DNA from 2 places in the Pseudonocardia hierapolitana genome. Region 1 is predicted to be linked to the other one. Evidence: riboswitches for the same ligand, from Rfam matches in the RefSeq annotation. Region 1 holds a riboswitch; the other holds the start of a gene.
What was found. Region 1 has a riboswitch for thiamine pyrophosphate ahead of FHX44_RS29050 (ABC transporter substrate-binding protein). Riboswitches for the same ligand answer to the same signal wherever they lie in the genome.

Region 1 (4,401 bases):
GGCGCCGGGACCGTCACCACCGCCTCGGCTTCCTCGTCCCGTTCACCGTGGCGGCCGTGCTCGCCCCGGTGCAGGTGGTGGTGGGGGACTGGGCGGCGGGCTTCCTCGCCGAGTACCAGCCGCTCAAGCTCGCCGCGATCGAGGGACTCGCGGAGACCACAGCAGGTGCGTCGCTCTCGCTCGGCGGGGTCTTCGTCGACGGCGAGCTCCGCTACGCACTGGAGATCCCGAACGCGCTCTCGCTGCTCGCGCACTGGGACCCGAACGCGGTCGTCCTCGGCCTCGACCAAGCCCCACCCGAGCTTCGGCCGCCGGTGAACATCGTGCACTGGAGCTTCCAGGTCATGGTCGCGATCGGGTTCGCGCTGGTCGCACTCGGCGCGTGGCTCGCGTGGTCGTGGTGGCGCCGCCGGGAACTGCCCCGTTCGCCATGGTTCCTGCGCGCCGCCGTGCTCGCCGGCCCGGCCGCGGCGCTCGCCCTGGAGGCCGGCTGGGTCGTCACCGAGGTCGGCCGCCAGCCATGGGTCGTCTACGGCGTGCTGCTCACCCGCGACGCGGTCAACCCGCACCCCGGTCTCGTCGCCGGCCTGCTGACCGTGCTGGCCGTCTACGCCGTCCTGACGGTCGCGACGGTCGCCGTCCTGCGCCGCCTGGCCCGCCGCGGTCCCGTGGCCCCGCAGGAACGGGCGGGCGCCCGGTGACCGCCGCGGACGTCCTGCTCGTGACCCTCTGGATCGGGCTCACCCTGTACGCGCTGCTCGGCGGCGCCGACTTCGGCGCAGGCCTGTGGGACCTGCTCGCGGGCGGCGCCGAACGCGGCCGTCCGCAGCGCGACCTCATCGAGCACTCGATCGGCCCGGTGTGGGAGGCGAACCACGTGTGGCTGATCTTCGTGATCACCCTGTTCTGGACGGCGTTCCCGGAGGCGTTCGCCCCGTTCGCCGCCACGCTCTACATCCCGCTCACCCTCGCCGCGCTGGGCATCATCGCCCGCGGGGCGGCCTTCGCGTTCCGCAAGGCGATCGAGGAGCTGTGGCTGCGCCGCGTGTTCGGTGCCGCGTTCGCGTTCTCGTCGGTCGTCACCCCGTTCTTCCTCGGCACGATCGCCGGTGCCGTCGCCTCCGCCCGGGTGCCGCCCGGGATCGGCGCCGGGGACATCGTCGCGAGCTGGTGGAACCCCACGTCGGTCACTACCGGTGTGCTCGCCGTCGGGGCGTGCGCCTATCTCGCGGCCGTCTACTTGTGCGCCGACGCCCGGCGGGCCGGGGACGAGGAGCTGGCCGAAGCCTTCCGCGTGCGGGCGCTCGCGACCGGGGTGCTCGTCGGCGCCGCGACCGTGGCGGCGCCGCTGGTGGTCCGGGTCGACGCGCCCGGCCTCGTCGCCGGGCTGACCGGCCGCGCCCTGCCCCTCGCGGTGCTCAGCGTGGTCGCGGGCGCCGCGTCCCTCGGACTGCTGGCGGCGCGGCGCTACGTGCCGGTCCGGATCACCGCCGCGCTGGCCGTCGCCGCCGTGATCTGGGGTTGGGGGATCGCGCAGTACCCGACCATGCTGCCCGGGCTGACCGTCGCCGCCGCGGCCGGGGACCCGGCCGTGCTCGTGGCGGTGCTGTGGGTCCTCGGGATCGGCTCCGTGCTGCTGGTGCCGTCGCTGGTCTTCCTGTTCCTGCTGTTCCAGCGGGAGCGGGCGGCGGGCTGATCCGGTTCCCCCGGCGCCTTCACGGGAACGCTCCCGTCGTGCCCGGTCTCCCTCAGCTGGTCGCGGCCGCTTTCGCGCGGCTCGCGCGGTGGCGGCGCGCCCCGGCCTTCCACCCCCGCGGGACGCTGTTCGACGGGCGCGTCGCGCTCACCGAACGCGAGTCCGCCACCGCCACCGCGCTCGGCGGCACCGGCGAGCGCCCCGCGCTCGTGCGGCTGTCGAAGGGAGTGGGCACGCCCGGGGCGCTCCCCGACCTCCTCGGCGTCGCCCTCCGGACTGAGGTGGGCGGGCACGTGCTCGACGTGCTGTTCACCAGTGGCCGCAGGCGGCTGCTGGTTCCGTCCACCGGGTGGGGACGGCGGCCGTACACCACGCTGCTGCCCTACACCGCGGCCGGCGCCCGGGTGGTGCTCGGCCTCGATCCCGAGGCGCCTGCGGCGGCGGCCGACCCGGCCGCCGCCACCCCGATGGCCTTCACCGTCACAGAACGCGAGCGCGGTGGCGCTCCGCGCCCGGTCGGGCGGCTCGTGCTGGTGGCGCCGCACACCGGCGATCCGGTGGCGTTCGACCCCGTGCTCAACGCCCACCCGCAGCTCCGCCCGGCCGCGCCGCTGCGCCGGCTGCGCGTGTGGGCCTACACCGGCTCGCGCCGGGGACGCGGCGCCGCCCGCGACGACCTGCACCGCAGGCCCCCCTCGGAGCCGTAGCGCCGGGCGGCGCTCGTCCCGCGTGAGGAGCACGACTGCGCGGAGGGGGACGCAGGACGTATCCTCCTCCCGACCCACGGGAGCCTCGCGATCCGAGGCTGAGAGGGCGGCAGGACCGGCCGCCGACCGTTCGCACCTGACCCGGTTAGTACCGGCGTAGGGAGGAACTGGTGAAACCCGTACGCGCACCCCGGATCCTGGCCGCCATCGGGGCGGTGCTGGCCCTGCTGCTGGCCGGCTGTGGCGGGGGGAGCGGGACCCCGACGATCCGCGTGGCCCTCGACTGGACGCCGAACACCAACCACACCGGCCTGTTCGTGGCCCAGCAGGAGGGCTGGTTCCGCGAGGCAGGCCTCGACGTGCAGTTCCTGCCGTACAACAACACCTCGCCGGACACGCTCGTGTCGTCCGGCGCGGCCGAGTTCGGCATCAGCTTCCAGGACTCGTTCACGTTCTCGAAGGCGGCGGGCGCCGACATCACGTCCGTGATGGCCGTGCTCCAGCACTGGGCCACGCAGATCGCGGTGCGGGCCGACCGCGCCGACATCACCTCGCCGCGCGACCTGGACGGCAAGACGTACGGCGGGTTCGGCGCCGCGTACGAGGAACCCAAGATGCGGGCCGTCATCCAGGACGCGGGCGGCACGGGCACGTTCCGCACGGTCGTGCTGGGAACGGCCGCGTACGAGGCGCTCTACGCGGGAGAGGTCGACTTCACCGAGCCGTTCGTCGCCTGGGAGGGCATCGAGGCGGAGCTGCGCGGGCAGCCGCTGAAGACGTTCTCCTACACCGACTACGGGTTTCCGGACGCCTACAACGTGCTGCTCATCGGCAACTCGCCGTGGCTCACCGCGCATCCCGACCTCGCGGCGAAGTTCGTGCAGGCGGCGCAGCGCGGATACCAGCTCGCTGCCGACGACCCGGACCGCGCGGCCCAGCTCCTCATCGACGCCAACCCCGGTGCGTTCGCCGAACCGGAGCTCGTGACGCGCAGCCAGCACATGCTCGCCGAGCGGTTCCTGCGCGACGAGAACGGCCGCGTCGGCACCCAGACGCCCGAGAAGTGGGCGGGGTACTCGGGGTGGGTGTTCGACTCCGGCGCCCTCACGGGCCCTGACGGGGCGCCGTTGACCCAACGCCCCGACTTCGCCACCTGGTTCAGCAATGACTACCTCGCATCGCCCGCCTGAGCCCGAGCTCGCCGTGCTCGATCGCAACCCCCGCCGGGTCGAGACGCCCGGCTCGCCGGGCGGAGACGCGGGACTCGCCCCGTCGAAACGCGGGACTCGCCGGGTCGAGGTGCGGGACTCGCGGGTGTGGGGGCGGGTGGCGCCGCCGCTGGTGCTCGTCGCGGCAGGTCTCGCCGGGTGGCAGTGGTACGTGACGGCCGCCGAGGTGCGGCCGCAGGTGCTGCCCTCGCCACTGCGAGTGCTGGAGCAGGGCTGGGCGTTCCGCGACCAGATCTGGGCGAACACGGTGCCGACGCTGCAGGTCACCGCGGTCGGGTTCGCGGTGTCGCTGGCGCTGGGCTGGGCGATCGCGATCGCGGTCGACTTCTCGCCGTGGCTGCGCCGGGCGCTCACCCCGCTCCTCGTCGCCTCCCAGACGCTGCCGATCATCGCGATCGCCCCGCTGCTGATCATCTGGTTCGGGTTCGGCATGTTCCCGAAGGTCGTGGTGATCGCCCTCGTCACGTTCTTCCCGATCACGGTCGGGCTCATCGAGGGGTTCGCGGCCACCGACCGCCAGGCCACCAACCTGCTGCGCAGCATGGGCGCCTCGCGCTGGCAGCAGTTCCGCTACGTGCGGCTGCCCGGCGCCATGCCCCGGTTCTTCACCGCGCTGCGCATCGGCATCACCTACGCCGTCACGGGGGCGATCTTCGCCGAGTACGTCGGCGCGACGGCCGGGCTGGGGATCTTCATGAGCCTGCAGAAGAACTCCTTCCGCACCGACCTCGTGCTCGCCGCCGTGCTGGTCACGGCCCTGCTGTCGGTG
Region 2 (4,401 bases), 2.1 Mb from region 1:
ACGACCACCGCGACCGGCGTTCCGGGCCCGACGTGCGGCAACCACTCGGCGAGCAGGGGCGGGAACGGCAGGAAGATGTCCACCCCGCCCGCCAGCAGCGCCCGCCCGGCCATGGCCGCGACCGCCACGACCAGCGCCGCCCCGAGCACGGCGGCGAGATCGGCAGCGGTCCCGGAGACCCGCGGTCCCCGGACTGTGCTCGGCACGGGAGGACGCTATCCGCCGGAACGGCCGCGTGATCCTTACAGCTCGCGAACGCCGACCGTGCCCGGTCCGGCACGACGAGATCCGCCCTGGTGAGGGCGCCGCGCCGGGTCTCGGGCCCGCGCGCCCCCATGCGGGCACTGCAGCCAGCCGGTAGTGAAGATGCCCGCGAGCCGTGACGACTCCGCCGCCCCGATGGGACATCCTCGTACCCGTGAACTCCGCCGCGGTGACGGGTACGGCACCAGGACAACGGGTCTGGCAGCGGTCCGGCTTGCAGGCCGGCTCCGGCTGGGTACTCGTCGGCGACGTGGGTGACAACGCGGTCCTGCCCGGTCCGCCCATCGACCGCGTGAGCGGAACGACGAGCCACCGCAGCACTCGCAGGCCGGCGGCGGGCAGCCGCAGGCGCGCGCGGGGCGACCAGCCGGGCTGGCTGTGGATGATCCGCTGGTACCGGGCGCGGTGGGCGGGCCGCCGGGCGCTGCGGTCCCGGTGACCGCTCCGGTCAGCGACGCAGCTTCGTCGCGAACGCCGCCGCCGCGGCGCGCGGGTCCTCCGCCTCGGTGATCGCGCGCACCACCACGATGCGCTCCGCGCCCGCGGCGAGCACCTCGTCGAGCCGGGAGTGGTCGATGCCGCCGATCGCGAACCAGGGTCGGGACGGCGCCCGGCCGGCCACGGTGCGCACCAGGTCGAGGCCGGGGGCCGGGCGGCCGGGCTTCGTGGGGGTCGGCCAGCAGGGGCCGACGCAGAAGTAGTCCACCCCCGGTTCGTCGGCGGCGACGGCGGTCTCCTCCGGGCTGTGCGACGAGCGCCCGATCACCACCTCGTCGCCCACGACCTCCCGGGCCCACCGAACGGGCAGGTCGTCCTGGCCCAGGTGCAGGACGTCGGCACCGGCCGCGAGGGCCACGTCGGCCCGGTCGTTCACGGCGAGCAGGGCGCTGTGGCGGGCGCACGCCTCGGCGAGCACCTCCAGCGCGGCGAGCTCGTCGCGGGCTTCGAGGGGGCCGTCCGGCCCCTTGTCCCGCAGCTGGATGATGTCGACCCCGCCTGCGAGGGCCGCGTCGGCGAACTCCGCGAGGTCGCCGGTGCGGCGGCGGGCGCCGGTGCAGAGGTAGAGGCGGGCGTCGTCGAGTCGCTTGCGCGCGGTGGCGCCGTCGAAGCCAGGCACGTCGTCCGACCATACGCGGCCTTGGGATCAGGGGAGACAGTCCGCCGAGCGAGCGCTCCTCAGAGGGCCCGCTCACAAGCCGGAGCGAAGCGGAGGCAATCGATACGGCGTAGGCTGAATGGCAGGTGACGCACGGGAGCCCGTACGGCGGGCTGAGAGGGGATCGGAACAGATCCCGACCGTCGAACCTGATCCGGGTCATGCCGGCGCAGGGAGCGGAGATGATGTCGAACTCGTTGACGGTGATCGGTGCAGGCGTGATCGGCCTGTCCTGTGCATGGCGTGCGGCCGCGTCCGGCCTGCGGGTCACCGTGCTCGACCCGGCTCCCGCCTCCGGGGCCTCGTGGGTGGCGGGCGGCATGCTCGCGCCCGTCACGGAGGCGTGGCCGGGCGAGGAGGAGCTGCTGGAGCTCGGCGAGGCCGCGGTGCGGCGCTGGCCCGGGTTCGCCGCCGAGCTGGAGGCGGCCGCCGGGCAGCCTGCCGGGCTGCGGACCGACGGCACGGTCGTCGCGGCCACCGGCTCCGGCGACCGCGCCGAGCTGGACACGCTCGCGGACTTCCTCGGCCGCCTCGGCCGCGACGTCGAGCGGCTCTCGGGCCGCGAGCTGCGCCGCCTGGAGCCCGCGCTGGGCCCGGACGTGCGCGGTGGCCTGTCCGTGCCCGGCGACCTCGCCGTCGACAACCGGGTGCTGCTCGCCGCCCTGCGCACCGCCGCCGAGCGGGCCGGCGTCCGGGTCGTCGAGCGCGCGGCCCGTGCGATCGTCGACGACGGCACGCGGGTCACCGGTGTCCGCACGGACGGCGGGGACGTCGAGGCGGACACCGTGCTGGTCGCCGCGGGCGCGCACTCGGGTGCCCTGCACCCGGTGCTCGACGGCATGGTGCGCCCGGTCAAGGGCGAGATCCTCCGCATCGCGCACCGCGCGGGCGCCTTCCCGCCGCCGCGCCGCACGGTGCGCGCGCTCGTGGACGGCCGCCCGGTCTACGTCGTCCCCCGCGACGACGGCGGGCTGGTCATCGGGGCCACCCAGGCGGAGCAGGGATTCGACACCGAGGTCACCGTCGGCGGGGTGCGCGACCTGCTGCGCGACGCCGAGCGGATCCTGCCCGGCATCGCCGAGTACGCGCTGGTGGAGAGCGCCGCGGGGCTGCGCCCCGGCAGCCCGGACAACCTGCCCCTGATCGGCGCGCTCGGCCCTGACGGCCTGCTCGTGGCCACCGGACACCACCGCAACGGGATGCTGCTCGCGCCCGTCACCGCCGACGCCGTGGTCGCGTTGCTGCGCGGCGAACCCGTCGCCGACCCCGTCCGCGCCGCTGATCCGTCCCGAGCTGTTCTGACCCGCCCCGCCGGCTCCGCAAGCTCCGCCGGCTTCCATCCCCCGCGGTTCGCCAGGAGGTAGCACGTGCAGGTGTGGATCAACGGTGAGGAGCGTGAGCTCACCGACGGCGCGCGCGTGCGCGACGCGCTCGTCGCGCTCGGGGTTCCCGAGAGCGGGATCGCGGTCGCGGTCGACGGAGAGGTCGTGCCACGGGCCGACTGGGCGTCCGTCGCGCTCGGCGACGGGGCGCGCGTGGAGGTGCTGACGGCGGTGCAGGGAGGATGACCATGGACGAATCGCTTCTCGTGGGCGACCGCAAGATCCCGTCCCGGCTGATCATGGGCACGGGCGGGGCCTCGAACCTGGAGATCCTCGAACGGGCACTGGTGGCGTCCGGCACGGCCCTCACCACCGTGGCCATGCGCCGGATCGACGCCGTCACCGGCACCGGGGTGATCGACCTGCTGCGCCGCCTCGGGATCGAGGTCCTCCCCAACACCGCGGGCTGCCGCACCGCCGCCGAGGCCGTGCTCACCGCTCGGCTCGCCCGGGAGGCCCTGGAGACCGACCTCGTCAAGCTCGAGGTGGTCGCCGACGAGCGCACGCTGCTGCCCGACCCGATCGAGCTGCTGGACGCCGCGGAGCAGCTGGTCGACGACGGCTTCACCGTGCTGCCCTACACCAACGACGACCCGGTCCTCGCGCGCAAGCTCGAAGGCGTCGGGTGCGCGGCCGTCATGCCGCTCGGCTCGCCGATCGGCACCGGCCTGGGCATCCGCAACCCGCACAACATCGAGATGATCGTCGAGCAGGCCGGTGTGCCGGTCGTGCTGGACGCGGGCATCGGCACGGCGTCCGAAGCCGCGCAGGCGATGGAGCTGGGCTGCGACGCGGTGCTGCTCGCCACCGCCGTCACGCGCGCGGGCGACCCGGAGCGGATGGCCCACGCGATGCGCCTCGCGGTGGAGGCCGGCCGAGCCGCCCGCCTCGCGGGCCGCATCCCCCGCCGCTACTGGGCCCAGGCCTCGTCCCCCGCGGTCGACGCCTGAGCCGAGCACCGTTCCGACGAACGGCGCGTTCGTCGGAAAGGTACCGACGAACGCGCCGTTCGTCGGATGGTGCGAGCGCACCCGAGTGGGTTCGGCGTGCCGGACGGTCGCGCGGACCGGCACGCGTCAACCTGGGGCCGGAGGTGGTCGGATGGCCCGGCAGATGTGGGCGCTCGTCCTTCTCACGCTGGTGGCCGGGTGCGGCGGCCCGACGGCGGAGCCCGTGGTGCCCTCGTCCGGAACGCCCGAGACGTCCACCAGCGCCGCTCCCAGTACATCGCCGTCGCTGGCGCCGTCGTCGACGAGCACGCCCGATGCGGGGGAGCGGGTCGCGGTGCCCGTCTACTACGTCGCCGAGACGCCTGCGGGCTTCCGGCTGCAGCGGGAGTTCCACTCCGTCGTCACGAGCGACCCGGCGAGCGCCGCGGTGCGCGAGATGCTCGCGGGCCCGACCGGTGCCGATCCCGACTACCGGACCTACTGGCCGCCCGGCTCCGCCCTGCGGGAACCGGTTCACCGGGAGGGCGGTGCGATCGTCGTCGACCTCGGCGGTGTCGGGCCGACGCGGATGGGCACCGAGCTCGCCGAGGTCACCGTGCAGCAGCTGGTGTTCACGGTGCAGGGCGCGTTGCAGTCGACCGACCCGGTC

Region 2: it holds a riboswitch for thiamine pyrophosphate, as region 1 does, so the genes downstream of both, thiO (glycine oxidase ThiO) here and FHX44_RS29050 (ABC transporter substrate-binding protein) in region 1, are expected to answer to the same signal.

What each region holds. Positions count from the first base shown of each region.
Region 1 is NZ_VIWU01000001.1:6,084,520-6,088,920, forward strand. It holds gene FHX44_RS29035 (cytochrome ubiquinol oxidase subunit I) at 1-701, shown strand, start outside; gene FHX44_RS29040 (cytochrome d ubiquinol oxidase subunit II) at 698-1,696, shown strand; gene FHX44_RS29045 (phosphodiesterase) at 1,735-2,403, shown strand; TPP riboswitch at 2,470-2,583, shown strand; gene FHX44_RS29050 (ABC transporter substrate-binding protein) at 2,574-3,593, shown strand; gene FHX44_RS29055 (ABC transporter permease) at 3,568-4,401, shown strand, end outside.
Region 2 is NZ_VIWU01000001.1:3,989,295-3,993,695, forward strand. It holds gene FHX44_RS19120 (hypothetical protein) at 1-206, opposite strand, end outside; gene FHX44_RS19125 (hypothetical protein) at 419-703, shown strand; gene thiE (thiamine phosphate synthase) at 713-1,381, opposite strand; TPP riboswitch at 1,504-1,613, shown strand; gene thiO (glycine oxidase ThiO) at 1,603-2,784, shown strand; gene thiS (sulfur carrier protein ThiS) at 2,788-2,988, shown strand; gene thiG (thiazole synthase) at 2,985-3,752, shown strand; gene FHX44_RS19150 (Gmad2 immunoglobulin-like domain-containing protein) at 3,904-4,401, shown strand, end outside.